DNA from 2 places in the Paenibacillus sp. DP01 genome. Region 2 is predicted to be linked to the other one. Evidence: predicted binding sites of a transcription regulator. Region 2 holds the regulator's gene; the other holds the start of a gene.
What was found. Region 2 encodes Rex, which represses fermentation and respiration genes when NADH is low (regulators of the CRP and FNR family bind a similar motif). Its sites were predicted from a motif close to TTGTGAAATATTTCACAA; they were not measured.

Region 1 (10,348 bases), 2.0 Mb from region 2:
CAGCCAATACGACCTGATGCATGTTGGTGCTGATGACATTTCCACCCCATACAATAATGAGATCTGCATCTTCTGTATCCTCCGGGCTCGTGCCGCCCTTAAACCCCATAACGGATGCCCAGCCTTCATTCCCAGCCACGCTACAAATCGTCTGATCCAGCTGGCTTGAACCTAGTGCATTGAAAAAGCGACGATCCATTCCATCCACACTCAATACGCCCATATTGCCATAAAAGCTGTAGGGGAGTATGGATTCCGGCCCATCCGTACGTATCAGCTCCTTGAACCGACCTGTAATGGTATCGACCGCTTCTTCCCAGCTAATTCGTTCAAATTTCCCTTCCCCTTTGGCACCTACACGCTTCAACGGATAAAGCACCCGATCCGGATCATATACACGCTCGGTCATATTGCGGACTTTGTTGCATATAGCCCCTTTCGTAATGGGATGATCCGGATTACCAGTCACCTTGGCTATCTTTCCATCTTCCTTGTGAAGCAGGAGCCCACACGTATCCGGGCAATCCAACGGGCATACAGCCGGAAAAATACCATTCTGCTGCTCCGTCATCCGCTGTCCTCTTTGTAGATTTTGTTGAAGTGTGGCCTCAAGAGGCGCGCTATTGCTATGATCCATGGTTAAATGCTCCTTTCCGTTACCGTTTCCAAAAATTACACTGTTCTTATCATATCTACAGCTTTGGCCTATGGCAAGAGAAGGATTTTACCACACAGTAGCTCTCCAAAATATAAAAAAATCCGTCTGCTGCATAGAGCAAAACGGATTTTAAAAAGTATAATTATTTTTTTATCATTCTGTTTCATCATTACATACCCAGGGTAAAAGAGATCAAGGCATTATGGACGAGAGCACACTCATCCTCCATGCCAAATCATGGACCACTCCCAAAAAAATCCGCCATGACAGGTTTCGTTCCCCCGGGCCTGTCATGGCGGATTTGCTTTGTTTATTGCTTCATAAAGTAACGTGATTATGCATGATCACTCAACGGCTTGGATGTAACTGAAGAAGTAGTTTGAGATTCATTCACGGAATGTGTGTTGGCTTGAGTTTTTTTCAGATAGGCCAGCCAGTAGGCTCCAGCCACAAACAGACTGCCTCCTACCAGATTCCCCAACCAGACCGGAATGAAATTCATAACATACTCTGCCCACGAAAAATGACCTGCAAATATAGCCGCCGGAATGAGGAACATATTGGCAACAACGTGCTGGAATCCAATAGCAACAAAGGCCATGGTCGGGAACCAAATTCCCATAATTTTGCCGCCGATAGAGTCTGTGCTATATGCCATCCACACAGCCAGTGCTACGAGCCAGTTACATCCTATACCTGATATAAAAGACTGCAAAAAGCTTTCATGCAGCTTATGTCCTGCCATATCCACCACTTTATCCAGGTAAGGACCCGTTTCGGTCAAGCCTAGAACATGCCCAAAGAAAAACGCAACAAATAATGCACCTGCAAAATTACTGAGCGTAATAATTGCCAAATTACGAAGCATGGCTCCTGTCTTAATTCGTCCTGCCCATCTCGCCAAAGGGACTGCCATCATATTGCCGGTCAGCAATTCCCCACCAGCTATCAAAACTAACACCAGACCTACAGGGAACACCGCAGCTCCAATAAAGGTAGCAATGCTTCCCCATTCTTTAGGTGCACTTGCAATAACGCGTATATCCAGCAAAAACCCGAGTGCAATAAATGCACCTGCCAAAAATCCCAATACCACCGCCACAGTCCACGGGTTGTTCGCCTTGGCCACTCCTGTTTCCACCGTCTTTTCGGCAATTTGCCCCGGTTTATAGCTTGCCATCTGCCCCCGCTCCTTTAATATCTTTTAAACAAAATATTCTTCTTTCATATTTTATTTAAAATCAGTGATTTTGTTTGTGAAAAAAATCACTTTCTCAGCTATAAAAAAAACAGCCCTCGAAAAAGGACTGTCTTTCTATTTTATTACATCTACTGCTACTGCGCTGCTATGCGCTTTACATTTAATTATATTCTTCCTTTTCAACGGCTTTCAAGAACCAAAGTACTCCGCCCAGACCGATGGCTGCAACAACTACAAGAAAAAGGATATAAAACAAACCCATTATCTACTTCTCCCCCTAATCCTTATGCTCTCTATATTGTACTATAAGGATTCATCGTACGCTTTCAGATTGTTGACAAACTTATGAACAATGTCACAGACAAATCGGATTATACAGTAACTGGATTCCGTTCGGATATTGTAGGCAATGCCTGCAAACCTGCCGCGTTCAGGAAATTCCAAGGCTTGTTATAGTGCGGCTGGAAGAAGAAATCGACAAAGGCCAACTGATCAATGGTCATATGATTTTGAATGGCTACAGACAGGGTGTTAATGGATTGCGTCAAATCAACCTTCGACATAATTTGTGCCCCAACAATTCTCCGTGTCTCCTGCTCATATACAACCTTCAGCAACACCTTTTCAGAAGTTGGCATAAACTCAGGACGGTAGCTGTCCTCAATGGTTACAGCTTCTACAGTCATCCCCTCGTCCATTGCTGCGGCTTCCGTCATTCCTGTTCCTGCAATATTGTCTTCGTAAATTTTGATACCCGAGGTTCCTTGTGTTCCCATGTAGGCAATGGTAGGTTGTACCAGATTACGTGCCACCAGCGTACCCATACGAACCGCATTGGTCGCCAATGGGATATAAGCTGTTTTGCCGGTTGGATTATAACGAATTGCACAACTGTCGCCTGCAGCAAACACGTCTGGGCAGCTACTTTGCATATAATTGTCCACAATGATCGCACCGTTAGGCAACATATCTACCTGACCTTTGAGCAGATCCGTTTGAGGTCGGAAACCGATACAGAGTATAACAAGCTCTGTTTCATATTCTCCTTTGGAGGTCACGACCTTACTTACTTTACCGTTAGTCCCCTCAAAACGACTTACTGTCTCGCCAAGTACCAGCTTAATGCCATGTTCTCTCAGGGAATTCTCAATCCGGTCTGTATACTCATGGTCTAAATACTTATTCAATATACGATCGGCACTGTCGATCAGCGTTACGTTCTTACCGTTCATTTGAAAAGCTTCTACCAGCTCAACACCAATGTATCCAGCTCCCACGACAGTAATGTTCTTTACATGTTGGGCTTTCTCAATGATTTCATTCGAATGATTATAGTTTTTGCAGAGCAAAATATGATCCAGTTCAATGCCTTCCAGCTTCGGAATAATTGGCCACGATCCAGTAGTCACAATCAATTTATCAAATGTATCCGTAAATTCCTCACCGGTTTGGAGATTACGTGCATGCAGCGTCTTGCCCGCTGTATCTACACTCGTTACCTCATGAAGCATCTTGGTCACTACACCCATATCAGCCAGTTGATCTGGGGACGAATAAAACAATCCGTGCGGATCTTTGACGACACCACCTACATACAGTGCAATACCACAAGATAAAAATGAAATATTGTCATTACGCTCATAGACCGTAATTTCGGCATCTGGATAACATTTAGCTGTGTTGACTATGGCTGCCGTACCTGCGTGTGTACATCCGATAACTGCTACTTTCATGTTGAATTCCTCCTTGGTGTGTGGGCATAAAATGTATAATAATTGTGAATACTTTCACTTAGATAACTCATTACTTCTTGTGATTTATTTCACTTCATGCGCTTATTATAGTGTGATATTTTTCACATTACAATAGCTTTTTATGATATTCACAATTTGTCCACATTTTAAAAGGCAAGGATATCTGAACTCAGCCGTTTGCTGAAATCTTTTTTTGCTCCATTCAGTTTTCCCTACCTGCCTCTTGATTATGCTCCTGGAACAGACTTTCACACGATACGTCAATCTTTAGGCAAATGCGTATGTAGGGAATAAAAAAAGGTCCGTTTCCCCTAAGACAAGCGGAAATCAGACCTTGTTTACACATATACTTTGGAATTACACGAAGCTATTATAATAACTGCTCAATGGCCGTTTTCATCGCTTCCGGTGACTCCTTGGGCTCAAAGCGTCCCACAGGCACACCTTCACGATTCACAATGAATTTTGTAAAATTCCACTGAATTGTACCATCTTCCTGTTCTCCAGGCTGTTGCTTCTTCAAATATTCAAACAGAGGGGCTGTATCTGGTCCGTTCACATCCACTTTAGCGAATACCGGGAAATTAACCCCGTAATTCAATTGACAAAATTCAGCCGCTTCCTCGCTGCTGCCCGGCTCCTGACCGCCAAACTGGTTGCAAGGGAAGCCTAAAACAACGAGTCCCCGATCCTTATATTCGTCATAAAGCTTTTGCAAATCCCCATATTGCGGGGTAAGTCCGCACTTACTAGCGGTATTCGCAATAACCAGCACTTTACCTGTGTAAGTTTCCAGAGAAACCTCCTGATTGGCTGGTGTTACGGCATTATATGAATAGACAGACATATAGCATCCTCCTTCATGTCGCTTGGTTTAGGTTCTCAACCTATTTTACCCAAAACGTGACGGACATGCCAATATTCACAAACCCTTACCGTGATGCTGCCACTTGGCGCACCCTCTAACCTCTTGCTGCTACTTGTGGTCTAGCATCACGCCGCTCGGCAACAGAACCCACCGTTTGTTTCTCTTCTACATTCATTCCCTTTACTGCTTGGCTTACCGCAGGCTGACCAGCCAAAGCATACGGAAGACAGAGTGGTACCCCCGTACGAGGATCAGTAACAATATCCGCCTCAATTCCGAATACCTCACGCAGCACATCTGGGGTCATAACCTCCGTCGGGGCTCCTACCGCCTTCGCTTTCCCTTTTTTGATCGCAATCATATGCTGAGCATAGCGGGCTGCGTGGTTCAAGTCGTGCACGACCATAACAATGGTGCGTTCTGCCGAAGTATTCAGATACTCTAGCAGATGCAGCACTTCCAGTTGATGCGCCATATCCAAAAATGTAGTCGGCTCATCCAAAAACAATATATCCGTATCTTGTGCAAGCGCCATAGCAATCCAGGCACGCTGACGCTGCCCCCCAGAAAGCTGATCAATCGGACGATCGTGAAATTCGCTCATTCCTGTTACTTGGATGGCCCACTCTACCATTTTGCGATCGTCCGCTTTCATGGAACCAAAACCTTTTTGATAGGGAAAACGTCCGTATGATACCAGTTCCGTCACGGTCAATCCTTCCGGTGCCGTCGGATTCTGCGGCAAAATAGCCAACTGCTTGGCTACCTCCCGGGTGGATTGCTTATGAATGGATTTACCATCCAACAGAACGCTACCGCCTTTAGGATTCATGATGCGAGCCATCGTTTTCAAAATGGTCGACTTACCGGAGCCATTTGCACCCACCAACGCTGTAATTTTCCCTTGCGGTATTTCTACGTTCAGATCTTCTACTATCAATCGATCTTCATAAGCAATATCCAGATTTGCCGTTTTCAGACGAAACATTTGGAATCATCCCTTTCCCTAATCCAATATATATAATCACGGGCTTAACGCACGACATTCATCAAAACTTCATTCTATCTTTATATAATAAAGATATTGATAATCATTATCAAGTGTTAACTCACATATTCCTTTAAATCTTGGACCGCATCGGATGCTATAACGATTCACCTATGATGAGTTTACTTATGCGGTCTGATGGCTCTCAGCAGCGCTCTCCTACCCCTATATTGTTATTTTGAGAAATTCTGCAACAAAATAGGAGCAGTGCTGATCGCAGGGCTCCTGTTTTAATTTTAGATATATTTATTTTACCTGTTTAATGCTTATCGACTCTGAAGGCAACCCCCACAGGCTTAGACACCATAACATAACCTAAGAAGGAATCTCCCCATGGGTATGGATCATAAACTCCTAATCTATGTTTTTCATATCGTGGGAAAGCACTAACAACCCATCTTTCTCCCTTAGGAACATTCACAGAGTATTCATCAGATAGAGAAAAACCCTGGCTTAAACTAAATCCCATGCTCGCTTCAATAGCTTCCGCAGAACCCGAAATCGATCCTTCTACTTGGGCTGTAATTGAAGATGATACTGTAAGTTTTGCACTGCCAGGTCCATAATAGGTACTTACACGAAGTGCATTGTTAGTATCAACCCAATATCCTTTATTTTCATTAGTTTTAACAATTGGGCCAATTCCCCAAGACTGTGGACTAACAACACCTTTATTGCCTTTTTCTTGCGTCAAGTCATTATAATTGACATAATAGTAATAAACATCCTCTCCAACACTGCTAGTCGGATCTATATATTTGTATACTTGTCCATGTGCGGATGTTATTTCATCGGTTTTTTCCCAATTACCTGCCTCTGCTTGTATGCTGGAAGATAACGGATTTGGTGATTCACTTGCAGAAGCAAGGGGGACGTATGGGAGTAATAGTGCCGTCATTGCTGCCAAAATTGCGGTTTTCGTTATTACCTTAATTGGTTTCATTTTTTGAAATTCTCCTTTTCCAAAAAAATAATTTTAGGGTGGTTATCGTTATGAGTAAATTTGAAAAAAAACTAATTAAGTATTTGTCTTACGGATTTATGGTAGGTATATATTATTCCTTCATCAAAGGCCCAACACATTCATCTACAGTTAATGGAGCGACTAAGTTCTTCACTTTACCTGCGTCTGATTTTATTTTTAGTACATTATCAACCTCATTTCTAATAAGTATTATTTTTGGGTTTTTATATTTTTTGGTGTTTTTGGTCAAGAGAAGGAATAAATAGGTTTTACCTCTATATTCCAAACTTGTAAGTTGATAATCTTTATCATTTTTATAATAAGCATATTTCGGAATAAAAGAGGAGCCGTGCTGATCGCATCGGCTCCTCTTTGTGCTCCAAACTTCTAATATTCTGTATAGCATCAACAAAATTCTGGCCATTCGCATTAAGCCTGTACAGAGGACAGTCCAAATGCTTCAGCCATGAGACGTATAGATTTCATTTTGGCATCGAAGTCGTGAATAATGCTCGCAACCATGATCTCCTGCGCATTATAGTCCTTGGATAATTGCTCAAGCTGACGCTTGACCTGTGCGGGTGAACCAACCACCATACGCTTGCGATTCTCACGAATGCGCATCCGGTCATATGGCGTATACGGATACGCAAGCGCCTTTTCGACGGAAGGTGTTCCTGCGGAACGCGTTCCCTGTTCCAAAAGCACCAGGGACAAGTCCATGCTGGATGCCAAACGATTGGCCTCCTCTTCAGTATCCGCACAGATCGCAAATACGGAGACAAGCGAACGTGGTTGGTCACTATGCTGGGAAGGCTGGAAGTTTTCCTGATATCCCTTCATAGCACCTGTGCCGCCTTCACCATTAATAAACTGCGCGAACGCAAAGCCTACGCCACGCTCGGCGGCCAGACCCGCGCTATCACCGCTGGAGCCAAGCAGCCACATTTCCGGCACAGTCTCTACGAGCGGCATCGCCTGTAGCGAACCGAAGCGATGCTGGCTGCCTGTGCTATCGTGCAAGTAGGCTAGCAGATCATCCAGCTGCTCGGGGTACAGATCAATGCCGCCCCGCATTTTCCCCTCCTGCAAAGCTCTGGTAGCAATCGGCATTCCTCCGGGCGCTCGCCCCAGACCCAGATCAATGCGCCCCGGATACAATCCCTCCAGTACCCGGAAGTTTTCCGCTACTTTATAAGCGCTGTAATGGGGCAGCATCACACCGCCCGACCCTACCCGAATCGTCTGGGTACGAGCAGCCAGGTGTGAAATCAATACCTCGGGGCTGGACCCTGCAAGATTAGAGGCAGCATGATGCTCGGATACCCAAAAGCGATGATAACCCAAGCGTTCCGCCTCTATAGCAAGCTCAGCAGTCTTTTGTAATGCTTGTGCATGCGTCATGCCTTCCGATACCGGAGATTGGTCAAGAATGCTGAGTTTTATCATAAAAAGTCTGACCTTTCTATTTTGGAATAAGAATAGGCATTAAGTATAGCACGCAAAGCCACAGTTAACCAAGAGGAGCAAAATAGTAGATTTAACGCGCCCATTAGTCATGTTTACTTTTCATAGAGACTGCTTTTTACTTTACTTTATCTGCTTCATAAAGATGTGAACGCTTTTGAAAGAAACTAAACAGATGGGTCACGATGACTTTCAAGACGGCATAACCTGGAACAGCCAGTACAATCCCTACCACACCAAACAAATTGCCTGCTGTCAAAATAACAAAGATAATCGTAATCGGATGTACTCGAAGCGATTTGCCCATAATTTGTGGTGAAATAAATTTACCCTCAATAAGCTGGACAACTGTCCATACGATAACCATTTTGAGCAGCATGATCGGTGAGGTAACTATAGCTACGATTAACGCGGGTGTAATGGCAATTACAGGACCTAAGTAGGGAACCACGCTCGTAAAAGACGCAATGACCGCAAGCGTCAAAGAGTAGTCCAATCCAATAATCAGATAACCTATATATAGCAGCACTCCAATACAGAAGCTAACAATAATTTGTCCACGAATGTACGAGCTGACCTGATGATTCATTTCGGTCATGATACGATCTGTCTCTTTACGAAACATAGGTGGAAGCATTTTTAGAATCCACTGCGGCAGCTTGTGTCCATCTTTCAGCAAATAGAACAGAATGAACGGAACCGTAGCGATCGCAAGCACAGTTTCCGTAATCACACCCAAAAAGCTTCCCACACCCGTCCATGCATTATTGATAAAGCCAGATAACTTTTCAGAAGCTTTGGAGGCCAGTTCAGATGGATCTATTTGAATGGTGTTCTGGAACTGGTTCACAAAGTTACTGCCAATCAGTCGCTCAAACTGTTGTTTGACTTGCTCGGTATAGGCAGGGACATTTTGGATAAGGCCCTGTATCTGATCACGGATCACAGGTACCACCGACGTAACCACAATAGCGATAATGCCTATAATGAGCAAAAACAGAACAACAATGGAGTATACTCGCTTTACCTTATTCCGCTCCAGTACATCTACCAACGGATTGAGCAGATAGTACAATACACCGGACAAAATGACAGGGAGAATAATCGTTTTCAGCAGCACGATGACAGGGGTAAATATGTATGAAATTTTGGTAAGCACTAAGATATTCAAGCCGATCAGCAGCAGTACCAACAGGAATAACACAAACTTGTTGTTCAGAAAAAACTTCTTAAACCGGTCTTTCCATGCCGGAGTTATTTCCACATGACATTCCCCTTCTCTTTAGACAGATGAGTATACGTTCTTCATAATTACGATATATTTTTGGAACAAAATATACAAGGTTATACCCAAATAAACACAAAAGCAAACAAAGTTGTACGTTATTGTACGAACTTCGCTTGCTTTGAATGGTTATGGAGTATCATTTGTCGTGGTGGCAGCCTCCACCGTCGTAGTCACAGGTTTGTTTTCTTGATCAAAAAGATTCTGTATGAACCGCTTGAGCTTTCGCTCATCCACACCCAACACCTGTGCACCCTTGATGGTTTCCCCACGCACCAGTTCATTTGGCGGGATTTGCTGCTTCGCTACTGTTTTAGCATCGATATTAAAACCCAATGAAGCCAACTGCAGCATTTCCGTTGTACTCAGATTCGTTTCAATATAAGGAGAAATGCTATTTAAAATACTTGGCAGTTTAATGAGCGACGAGGTCGATTGTATTTTACTGCCCAGTTCGGTAATGAATTTGCGCTGTCGCTCCGTACGTGTAAAATCCGAAGTCGCATCATGACGGAAACGTACATATTGCAAGGCTGTTTTACCGTCCATGTGCTGCATTCCCTTTTTCAAGTCAATATCAAACTGGTGTTTGTCTGCCTTGGACGTGTAATGCATATCTTTTTCGACATCCAGGTCAATACCACCTACAGAGTCAACCAGTGCAATGAAACCATTAAAATCAGTATATACATAATATTGAATCGGTATGCCCAGAAGGTCGCTCACAGTCTGTCTAGTCAAATCCGGCCCACCGTAGGAAAAGGCAGCATTCAATCGACTTTGCCCATGACCCGGGATCTTGACATACGTATCACGAAGAATCGACATAAGTGTGGCCTTTTTCGTAACCGGATCAACAGAAGCAACCATAACCGAGTCAGAACGCCCTGAATCTTCTCCACGGGAATCTCCGCCAAGCAGCAGTATATTTACTCTTTCTGTTCCATCCCATTCCGGTGGGAGTGATACCTCTACAGGTTGTACATTGGTTGAAGTTTGGGTTTGCGGTTTAAATTTCGAATCCTGTCCGGAAGCAACCGAAATTTGGTTCGTAAAATGATATATAGAATAAGCATAATATCCGCCCACTAAAAGGACTGCAG
Region 2 (10,348 bases):
TGATGAAACAACCGTATATTGGCTTGAAGCGAGTGGACAATTCCGTAGTAAATCATTGCAATTTTATGCGGTGCCCGTCGATGTGAGCCGCCAGTTGAAAGAAATGTTTTTTGACAAAAAAAGAAGTATTATTCTGACATCTGCTACTTTATCGGTAGATAAATCGTTTCAGTACATGACCGATCAACTCGGCTTGCAGGAGGCCGCAGATCAAGGACGATTAATGACGTCACAGCTCCCATCACCCTTTAATTACAGGGATCAGGTGTTGCTGGTCATTCCGCGAGATTTTCCGAGTGTGAAGGGCAGTGTAGGAGATGCACATTTTGTAGAGATGCTCGTTAGCTCTCTAGGAGCGACTGCCCAGGCGACGCGGGGGAGAATGCTCGTTCTGTTTACTTCCTATCGGATGCTCCGGCAAGTGTATGAGCCGCTCAAAGAGGCGTTAGCGTCCAGCGATATTACCGTGTTAGGACAAGGTGTGGACAGTGGGAGTCGCAGCAAGCTAACCCGCCGTTTTCAGGAAGCGAAAGCTTCTGTATTGCTGGGAACCAGTAGCTTCTGGGAAGGCGTCGATATTCCAGGGAAAGCTTTGACTTGTCTGGCTATCGTTCGCTTGCCGTTTCAACCGCCTAACCACCCGTTACTGGAGGCCAAAAGCGAGTTGCTCCAGCAGCAGAAGAAGAATCCATTTATGAAGCTGTCTGTACCACAAGCAGTTATTCGCTTCAAACAGGGTTTTGGGCGATTGGTACGTACAGCGAGCGACCACGGAGTCGTCATCGTTTACGATACGCGTGTGATCGAATCCTATTATGGAAAGCACTTTTTGTACTCGTTACCGGGACCAAAAATGGAGCATATGCCATCGGAGCAAATGGTGCCCCGCATCGCCGAATGGCTCCAATCCGCCCCGGAGACAGAGGCACAACGGACGGACACTTAAAGTCCGTTACAATTAGGGGGAGCAAGTATGAAATCAGATAAAATTTCAGAGGCTGTCGTACGGAGATTACCCGTATATTTACGTTATCTGAATGCACTGCACAAACGGGAGGTGGCTACGGTCTCTTCTCAAGAGCTGGGACAGAGGTTAGATTTGAATCCGGCCCAAATTCGTAAAGATCTTGCCTATTTTGGCGATTTTGGTCGGAAGGGCATCGGTTACGATGTTTCTTATCTAATTGAGAAAATACGCCATATCCTGAAAATCGACCAGCAAATTAATGTAGTATTGGTCGGAGCAGGTAATCTGGGTCAAGCCCTATCGAACTATAATGCTTATTTAAAAGACAATATGAAGATTGTGGCGGTTTTTGATGCGTTCCCGGATAAGGTTGGGACCAGAATCAATACTTTGGTCGTACAGCCGATGGATGAACTGGAAGCGACTGTGAAAGAAAAAAATATACGAATCGGGATTATTACTGTACCTGATTTTGAGGCACAGCACGTAGCTGATAGGCTGATTGAGAGTGGAATTGGAGCGATTTTGAACTTTGCACCTATCATTCTCAAGGCACCGGCTAACATTCGGATACATGCCACAGACTTTACAACTGATTTGCTTAGCCTCGCTTATTATCTGGAGGACGGAAAGGAAGAAGCACAATATGACAGTGAATAAATGGATGATTAAAAACGGCTCGTTTGCCGTGAATGGACCCGAGGCTGGGGTAATCCATGGTTTTATGATTGTGGAGGATAGCCGTATTACTTACATTGGCGAGACTTTGCCTGCGGGTGAGGAAGAGACAGAAGCAATCGACGGCAAGGGGTTATTGTTTTTACCTGGTCTGATCAATACTCATGGTCATGCGGCGATGTCTCTGCTGCGAGGGTATGGAGATGATTTGGCACTTCAAGTGTGGCTTCAGGAAAAAATGTGGCCTATGGAAGCCAAGTTTACATCTACGGATGTGTACTGGGGAACTTCTTTGTCAGTGCTGGAAATGCTGAAAGGTGGAACCACGACTTTCCTGGATATGTACGATCATATGGATGAGGTGGCTCGTGTAGCTGAAGAGTCGGGCATTCGTGCAAGCTTGATGCGTGGAGCCATTGGACTCTGTTCAGAAGAAGAACAGCGGATCAAGCTAGCTGAGGCCGTGACTTTTGCGCGTAACTGGCATGGAAAAGCAGACGGACGTATCACAACAATGATGTCTCCTCATGCCCCATACACATGCCCGCCTGCGTTTATTGAGAAATTTGTTCAAGCAGCACATGATCTCGATTTACCATTGCATACGCACATGTCCGAGACGATCGCCGAAGTTGAACAAAACGTACGCGACTACGGCTTGCGTCCAGTTGCACACTTAGATAAGCTTGGCTTTTTCTCCCGTCCTTCACTTGTTGCCCACGGCGTTCACTTGAACGACGAAGAAATAGCTTTGTTAGCGGAACGAGGTGTGGCGGTATCGCATAATCCAGGCAGCAACTTGAAGCTGGCAAGTGGTGTAGCTAGAGTGCCTGAATTGCTGCGTGCAGGAGTTACTGTTTCACTCGGAACAGATGGTCCTGCCAGCAATAATAACCTGGATATGTTCGAGGAAATGCGTCTGGCGGCACTCATTCACAAGGGAGTATCTGGCGACCCAACGGCAGTTCCTGCAAATGAAGCACTACGTCTGGCAACAGAGTATGGTGCAAAGTCGATTGGTTTAAAAGAGGTAGGAGCGCTGGCAGCAGGCAATAAGGCTGACTTTATCGCGCTAGATCTGGATCAGGCCCATTTCTTGCCGCGTACAGATCTTATTTCTCATGCCGTATACTCTGCAAGTGCCAAAGACGTGGCTCATGTGTGGGTAGACGGTCGTCAGGTTGTGAAAAATGGCGAATGCCTGACGATGGACGAGGAACGTATCAAACATGAGGCACAAGCCGCCTTTGAAGGGCTGCTGTCGCGCTAATTTAGGTGTCACATCCCCTTAGAGAGGAAGCACAGGTTTGAAAAATAAGAAGAAATGGATAGCGGTCGCCATTTTGGCCGTAATACTGATCCTGGTCAGCATTTTCTGGTATTATTCGTATGTTACTCAAGACCAGGTGGCTGAGAAAAATGCCGCTATCATGAAGGCCAAGCAATCAGGTGGTCTGGTTAGCACGACTCAGACATGGAAGTCTGTGTGGGATCAGATATATTGGGTAGTTCAAGGAAAAAACGCACAGAATGAAAATATAATGGTATGGGTTCCTTTTCAAAAAATGGAGGGGAAACCTAACATACCTGCGGCAGATCCAAGCGGTGTTCATACCGAGCTGATGAAAAACGGAGTCGACGAGCAAAAAATGACAGCGATAATTCAGCAGCAACTTCCAAATGCAAAAATTGTAAGGCTCCAACCGAGTGTGTTCAATGGCGAATATGTATGGCAACTGTTTTACGATGATGAAAGCCATCACAACTATACCTTTTACCGTTTCTCAGATGGAGCATCGACGGGGATAAAGTATACTTTGCCTAATTACTAGCGCGATGTTAAGAGTGTGGATCGGTGGCTTGGGAGTACCCAAGAAGCGTTAGGAGCGCTGCGTAGTCCATTTGATCTTACGATCGCTTCGCTTCTGCAGATTCAAGTGTTCCACTCCGCTGGCTGACAGCTATGGGGCCACTCCAAATAACTTTTATACTCAGTCTATATAGCTTGGAATGATTGAAAGTATTAGAAAAAGACGCAAATACGATTTAATTCGTATTTGCGTCTTTTTACTTAATGCTCCGCAAAGCTGGACTAAAAGCCAGAAGCATCTTTTTGCCTTATCACAACTCCTCCACACATTGCCTTCGATATTAGATTTACGTTATGATATACTATATTTTATAAGTGATAGACAAAAATGATAGATAAATGAGTTGCTGATCATTATAAGATCATGCAATTTGGTTGTTTGTTGACATTCGTCCCGTTTCTTCTGGGTTTTACATTTTGAGAGGAGGATGTTGTTTGAAATTGCGTGCAGTTCCTATTGTGGTGGCGGCCGTTTTGGCAGCCTTGTTAATGTTTGGAGGATGGTTCATTTACCGGCAGGTTACAATGCAAAGTCCTCTGGAAAAACTGGTATCTCAATATCCAGGCGTGACAAGCGCTCAAATAGATATTAAACAGGATCAGGTGGTATTGAAACTAGATCTCAAACCGCAGGCGGATGTGGCCGGATTAGTCGATGTGGTTAAGCAAAAAGGGCAATCCATCATTGGCAGCCGCACCATTAAGCTGGATATCGCAGATCGTTCCAATTCAGCACTGAATCAATGGTGGTCTGAGGCTATGTTTCCTGTAGCCGAAGCGATGGAAAATAAAAAGTATACTCAAATTTCATCTACAGTTGAGCAGATGAAAAAGAAAAAGACAGGTATCAAGGCTGATACCGATATGGATTCGAACAATGTCTATATCCGACTCAGCGAAGGCAATGCGACGAAGTTTATCGTTTTGCCACGTCAATCTCAGCAAATGGGGGTATGGCCTAATGCCTAGATGGATCAAGGAAATATTAATCGGTATTGTGCCGGTGGCCATTATATTTCTCGTTTTTATTGGGGTGAATATTATCCCTCTTCTTGTTGCGGGCGTGATGCTCAGTGGCTTGTTAATGCTCATGCATGCTCGTGGCGGCTTGGCCGTAGGTGCCGGGCAAGAGCGCAAACGTAAAAAAAATGGTCCGGACAAGCTGACTTTTGAGGAAATTGGTGGACAAGAAAGCGCTAAACAGGAATTGCGTGAAGCCTTGGATTTTTTGAATCGTCATGATGAAATTTCCAAGTTTGGCATTCGTCCATTGAAAGGCGTTTTGCTTACAGGCCCTCCGGGAACAGGGAAAACGCTGATGGCGAAAGCAGCTGCACACTATACCAATTCAGTGTTTGTTGCAGCTTCAGGCAGTGAATTTGTTGAAATGTACGTAGGTGTTGGTGCAGGTCGTGTCCGTGAGTTGTTTCGGGAGGCTCGCACTCGTGCAGCCAAGGAAAAGAAAGAAAATGCAATCATTTTTATTGACGAGATTGATGTTATTGGCGGTAAGCGTGAGGGTGGACAGCAACGAGAATATGATCAGACTTTGAATCAGTTGCTGACAGAAATGGATGGCATTTATTCGGCAGATACGCCACGGATATTGCTCATTGCGGCAACAAACCGTAAAGAAATGCTGGACAGCGCCTTAACGCGTCCAGGACGTTTTGACCGTCATATTCAAGTAGACTTACCTGATAAAAAGGGTCGTCTTCATATCCTTAAAATTCATGCCAAAAACAAACCGATCCAGGAAGATGCTAATTTGGACAAAATTGCAGAGGAGTCTTACGGTTTTTCCGGTGCACAGTTGGAGAGCGTCATGAATGAAGCGGCTATCTATGCAATGAGACAGGATCGGCAAATGATTGCGCAAAGTCATCTGTCCATGGCGATTGACAAGGTGATGATGGGCGAAAAAACAGACCGAGAATCGACATTCGAAGAGAAAAAACGTGTAGCGATTCACGAGCTGGGACATGCTATTATGGCTGAAATCGTCCGTCCTGGTAGTGTAAGTCAAGTAGCGCTCAGCCCGCGTGGGAAAGCGCTCGGTTACGTGCGTCACAACCCACAGCAAGAGCATTATTTATATACCAAGCAGTACCTGGAGGAGCAAATTATGATCTCGCTTGCAGGTGCTACAGCAGAAGAAATGTACTACGGCGGTCGAAGTACTGGTTCAAGTAATGATTTTGAGCAGGCACTGAACATCGTTCATACGATGATGACTTCCGGTTTAACTTCTCTTGGGATTATTAACATGGAAATGGTTACAAAAGAGGAACTCATGCGGGAAAATGGCGAGATTATGAATGACCTGCATAACCGCACTTTGGAGTTGTTGGAAAAGCATCGTCCTGTGTTCGACAATTCTCTTGACATCTTGATGAAGGAAGAAACGCTGTCCGGAGATCAATTTAGATGTCAATTTAGTGAAAATGCTTTATTACCAGCATAATTTTTTATGCTGGTTATTTTTTTTTACTTTTAGTCCGTGCTAAGATATTATTATCTATTGGGACATAAACATGTATTTTTCGACAAAGAAGGATACAATATATGAGAGTGACCAGGAAAGGGTGGAGTTAAGAACCATGCAATTTAAAAAAATCGGCGTCATTGGCGGCGGCACCATGGGACAAGGTATTTCTGAAATGCTTGCGTCCAAAGGAATCGATGTGCTGCTAGTAGAGCAGACACCAGAAAAACTAGACTACGCTTATAATATGATTGAAACAAGTCTAGATAAGCAACTGGAAAAGTGGGCAATTACCCAAGCAGAGAAAAAACTGATTTTATCTCGTATTGAAAAAGTATCCCATCTGGCGGAGCTCGCTAGCTGTGATATGGTCATTGAAACCATTACAGAGAATCTGGATGAGAAGAAAGTTGTTTTCCAAGAGCTGGATCATGTATGTCCAAGCAACATCATCCTTGCAAGTAATACATCCACGCTGAGCCTGACCGAGCTTGCCAGCTCGACCAAGTATCCAGAGCGTGTTATTGGTATGCACTTTATTTATCCAGTATCCCGTATTGATCTTGTAGAAATTATTCGTGGTTTGAAAACTTCAGACGATACCTTTGAAAACACGAAAATGTTCGTGGAAGAAATCGTGGAGAAAAAAGGAGTCATGATTTATGAATCTCCTGGCTTTGTAACTAGCCGGATTATCTGTCTGCTGATTAACGAAGCAGCTCATGTACTTCAAGAGGGCGTAGCTTCTGCCGAAGATATCGACGATGCTATGCGTATCGGCTACAACTTCCAAAACGGTCCTTTGGAAATGGCTGACCGCTTTGGTCTGGATTCCGTTTTGGCGGCTCTGGAGCGGATGTTCCGTGAATTTGGCGAACTGAAATACCGTCCGTCCATCGTCCTGAAGAAAATGGTACGTGCAGGTAATCTGGGCGTGAAATCGGGCGAAGGCTTCTTTAAGTATGACAAGGATGGTGACCGGATATGAAAATCCTCGTAATCAACGCAGGGAGTTCTTCCCTGAAATACCAATTGTATGATATGACGGACGAGTCCGTTTTGGCAAAAGGATTGGTAGAGCGCATCGGTATGGACTCTTCGATTCTGACGCATAAACCAACCAATAAGGAAGAATACACTGAAGTTAGCGAAATTTTGGAGCATACTACTGCCATCCGTAAAGTACTGAATGCACTCACAGATGCAGAGCATGGTGTTATCTCCAGCATTAGCGAAATTCAGGCTGTGGGCCATCGTGTGGTTCATGGAGGCGAAATTTTCAAGCAGTCAGCGCTCGTAACTCCTGAAGCGAAGAGTGAAATCCGTCGCTTGTTCGACCTGGCTCCACTGCATAACCCAGCATCCATGATGGGGATTAAAGCGGCTGAATTGAATATGCCAGAAGTACCGCAAGTTGTGGTATTTGATACTTCATTCCATCAAACCATGCCAGAAAAAGCTTATATGTACGCCATACCGAGAGTGTTGTACAATAAGTATAAGGTTCGTCGTTACGGTGCACACGGCACTTCCCATGACTTTGTAAGTAAGGAAGCTGCCAAATTTGTCGGCCGTCCTTTGGAAGACTTGAAGATCATCACTTGCCATATCGGTAATGGTGGTAGTGTAACAGCAGTTCAAGGCGGTTTGTCTGTAGATACTTCCATGGGTATGACTCCACTGGAAGGACTTATGATGGGTACTCGTAGTGGTGATTTGGACCCAGCAATCGTGCCTTATGTCATGAACAAAGAAGAATTGACTGTCAATGAAGTCAATTCCATGCTGAACAAGCATAGTGGACTTCTAGCTATTTCTGGTATCAGCAGTGATATGCGTGAAATCACTGAAGGTATGGAAAAAGGCGAAGCTAATTCTACATTGGCATTTGAAATGTATGAATACCGTCTACGTAAGTATATTGGTTCGTATGCTGCCGCAATGAACGGAGTAGACGTAATTGTATTTACAGCAGGCGTAGGCGAGAACTCCATCGTTCTGCGTAAGAGAGTGTTGGAACAACTGACATTCCTCGGTATCGAGCTGGATGAATCATTGAACGCTATTCGTTCTGGCGAGATTCGCCGGATTACAACTGCAAATTCAAAGGTAGAAGTACTGATCATTCCAACAAACGAAGAACTGGTAATTGCCCGTGACACGTTCCGTCTGGTTCAGTAGTTCGGTCCGTAAGTGTAAACTTTATACATGTGGAACTATGGTTTAAGTACCACATGCACCAAACAGCGAGAGCAAACAGCCTAACCCAAGGGGGAGGGCTGTTTGATTTTCGGTTCAAGGAGAGAGACGGTCATGACAAATAAAAGTACGATTGCCCAAGTGGGTCGCCATGTAGGGGAAACGGTTACAATTGGCGCTTGGGTAAACAATAAGCGGTCTAGCGGTAAAATTCAGTTCCTGCAACTACGTGATGGTAGCGGGTATATTCAAGGGGTTATCGTAAAAAGCGAAGTGTCTGAGGATATTTGGAATGATGCCAAATCCTTGACTCAAGAAAGCTCCCTTTATGTAACTGGAATCGTGCGAGAGGAACCGCGCAGTCAATCGGGCTACGAATTGACGGTTACAGGTATTGAAATCATTCATTTGACCGAAAACTACCCGATTACCCCAAAAGAGCACGGTGTAGATTTCCTGATGGATCATCGCCATTTGTGGCTACGTTCCGCCAAGCAACGTGCGGTTCTGATCATACGGGCGGAAATTATCCGTGCTGTACAGGAATTTTTCAACGGCAACGGTTTTACGAAGGTAGACCCGCCTATTTTGACTCCTTCTTCTGCGGAAGGTACAACTGAGTTGTTCCACATCAAATATTTTGACGAGGATGCTTATTTGACACAAAGCGGACAGCTGTACATGGAAGCTGCGGCAATGGCGCTGGGTAAAGTATATTCCTTTGGTCCAACCTTCCGTGCGGAAAAGTCCAAAACACGTCGTCACCTGATTGAGTTCTGGATGATCGAGCCTGAAATGGCTTTTGTGGATCACGAAGAATCCTTGCGCGTTCAGGAGCAGTTTGTAAGCCATATCGTGCAGTCTGTTCTGAAAAATTGTGCGAAGGAGCTTGAAGCCATCGGACGCGATGTTTCGAAGCTGGAGCAAATTCAAGGCGAGTTCCCGCGGATTACGTACGATGAGGCGATTGCCTTCCTTCAAGGTGAAGGATTCGACATCCCGTGGGGAGAAGACTTCGGTGCTCCTCATGAAACAGCTATTGCCGAAAGATATAACAAGCCTGTGTTCATTACGCATTGGCCGACTCACATTAAAGCATTCTATATGAAACCTGACCCATCCCGCCCAGAGGTTGTTCTGTGTGCTGATATGATCGCTCCTGAAGGTTATGGCGAAATTATCGGGGGTTCCCAACGGATTGATGATCCAGCATTGATGGAAGAACGTTTTAACGAGCATAACCTGGCACGTGAAGCCTACCAATGGTATATGGATCTGCGCACCTATGGTACCGTTCCGCATTCTGGCTTTGGATTGGGACTGGAGCGTACAGTAGCATGGATTTGTGGACTCGATCATGTACGTGAAACGATTCCGTTCCCACGTATGCTGTATCGTTTGTATCCATAATCAATGACAGGATCATTTGATAAGACATCAGCGGCAGATTGGGCGGAGGGAGTAGCCTATGCTATGGAAACCGGAATGGTTCAAATTCCCTACGCTTTGCTCAAGCATTATCGGACGCTTCGGCTGACGGATGGTGAAATGCTGCTACTGATGCAGTTACTTGCATTTAAACAAGCGGAACGTAATGAATTTCCGACATGGGAGCAATTGCAGGCTCGAATTGGGTGCACTGCAAACGAAATCGCGCTTTATTTCAGTAAGCTCATGAAAGAAGGGTTTTTGCGAATAGATTCCGTGGAAGACCGCAGTTCATCCGTCCAATTTGAACGTTATAACTTAGCGGGTCTGTATCGCAAGCTGGCTGAATGTATGATCGCCGAGCGTTCGGAGCAGCACGATGAAGATGACATTTTGTTTGCCGGGAAGCCGGATTTACTGAATGGAGTATCGGAATCTCCACTTACAGAAGAACGAAATTTATTCACAATTTTTGAGAAAGAATTCGGCCGACCATTATCACCGATGGAATATGAGACGATCAGCAGTTGGGTAGATCAGGATCGGTATCCGGAGGAGCTTATTTTGCTGGCCCTGAAGGAAGCGGTGTTTGCTGGGAAGGTACATTTCCGGTATATAGATCGTATTCTGCTAGAGTGGAGCCGAAACCGGGTTCGTAATGCACAGGATGCGAAAGAATATGCCCAGCGATTCCGTGGTGGCGGTCGCAATTAAAGTAGCA

Region 1: the regulator Rex is predicted to act here: its motif matches at 1,913-1,930, upstream of ACH59B_RS23390 (formate/nitrite transporter family protein).

What each region holds. Positions count from the first base shown of each region.
Region 1 is NZ_CP173059.1:5,310,967-5,321,314, forward strand. It holds gene ACH59B_RS23385 (molybdopterin-dependent oxidoreductase) at 1-637, opposite strand, end outside; gene ACH59B_RS23390 (formate/nitrite transporter family protein) at 993-1,838, opposite strand; gene ACH59B_RS23395 (FAD-dependent oxidoreductase) at 2,231-3,592, opposite strand; gene ACH59B_RS23400 (glutathione peroxidase) at 3,984-4,460, opposite strand; gene ACH59B_RS23405 (ABC transporter ATP-binding protein) at 4,576-5,469, opposite strand; gene ACH59B_RS23410 (hypothetical protein) at 5,789-6,472, opposite strand; gene ACH59B_RS23415 (hypothetical protein) at 6,585-6,917, opposite strand; gene ACH59B_RS23420 (LLM class flavin-dependent oxidoreductase) at 6,923-7,942, opposite strand; gene ACH59B_RS23425 (AI-2E family transporter) at 8,079-9,224, opposite strand; gene ACH59B_RS23430 (LCP family protein) at 9,375-10,348, opposite strand, start outside.
Region 2 is NZ_CP173059.1:3,306,107-3,316,454, reverse strand. It holds gene dinG (ATP-dependent DNA helicase DinG) at 1-946, shown strand, start outside; gene ACH59B_RS14525 (redox-sensing transcriptional repressor Rex) at 974-1,627, shown strand; gene ACH59B_RS14520 (amidohydrolase) at 1,614-2,915, shown strand; gene ACH59B_RS14515 (DUF5590 domain-containing protein) at 2,953-3,477, shown strand; gene ACH59B_RS14510 (hypothetical protein) at 3,951-4,484, shown strand; gene ACH59B_RS14505 (AAA family ATPase) at 4,477-5,979, shown strand; gene ACH59B_RS14500 (3-hydroxyacyl-CoA dehydrogenase family protein) at 6,116-6,988, shown strand; gene ACH59B_RS14495 (acetate/propionate family kinase) at 6,985-8,181, shown strand; gene asnS (asparagine--tRNA ligase) at 8,314-9,609, shown strand; gene ACH59B_RS14485 (DnaD domain-containing protein) at 9,613-10,341, shown strand.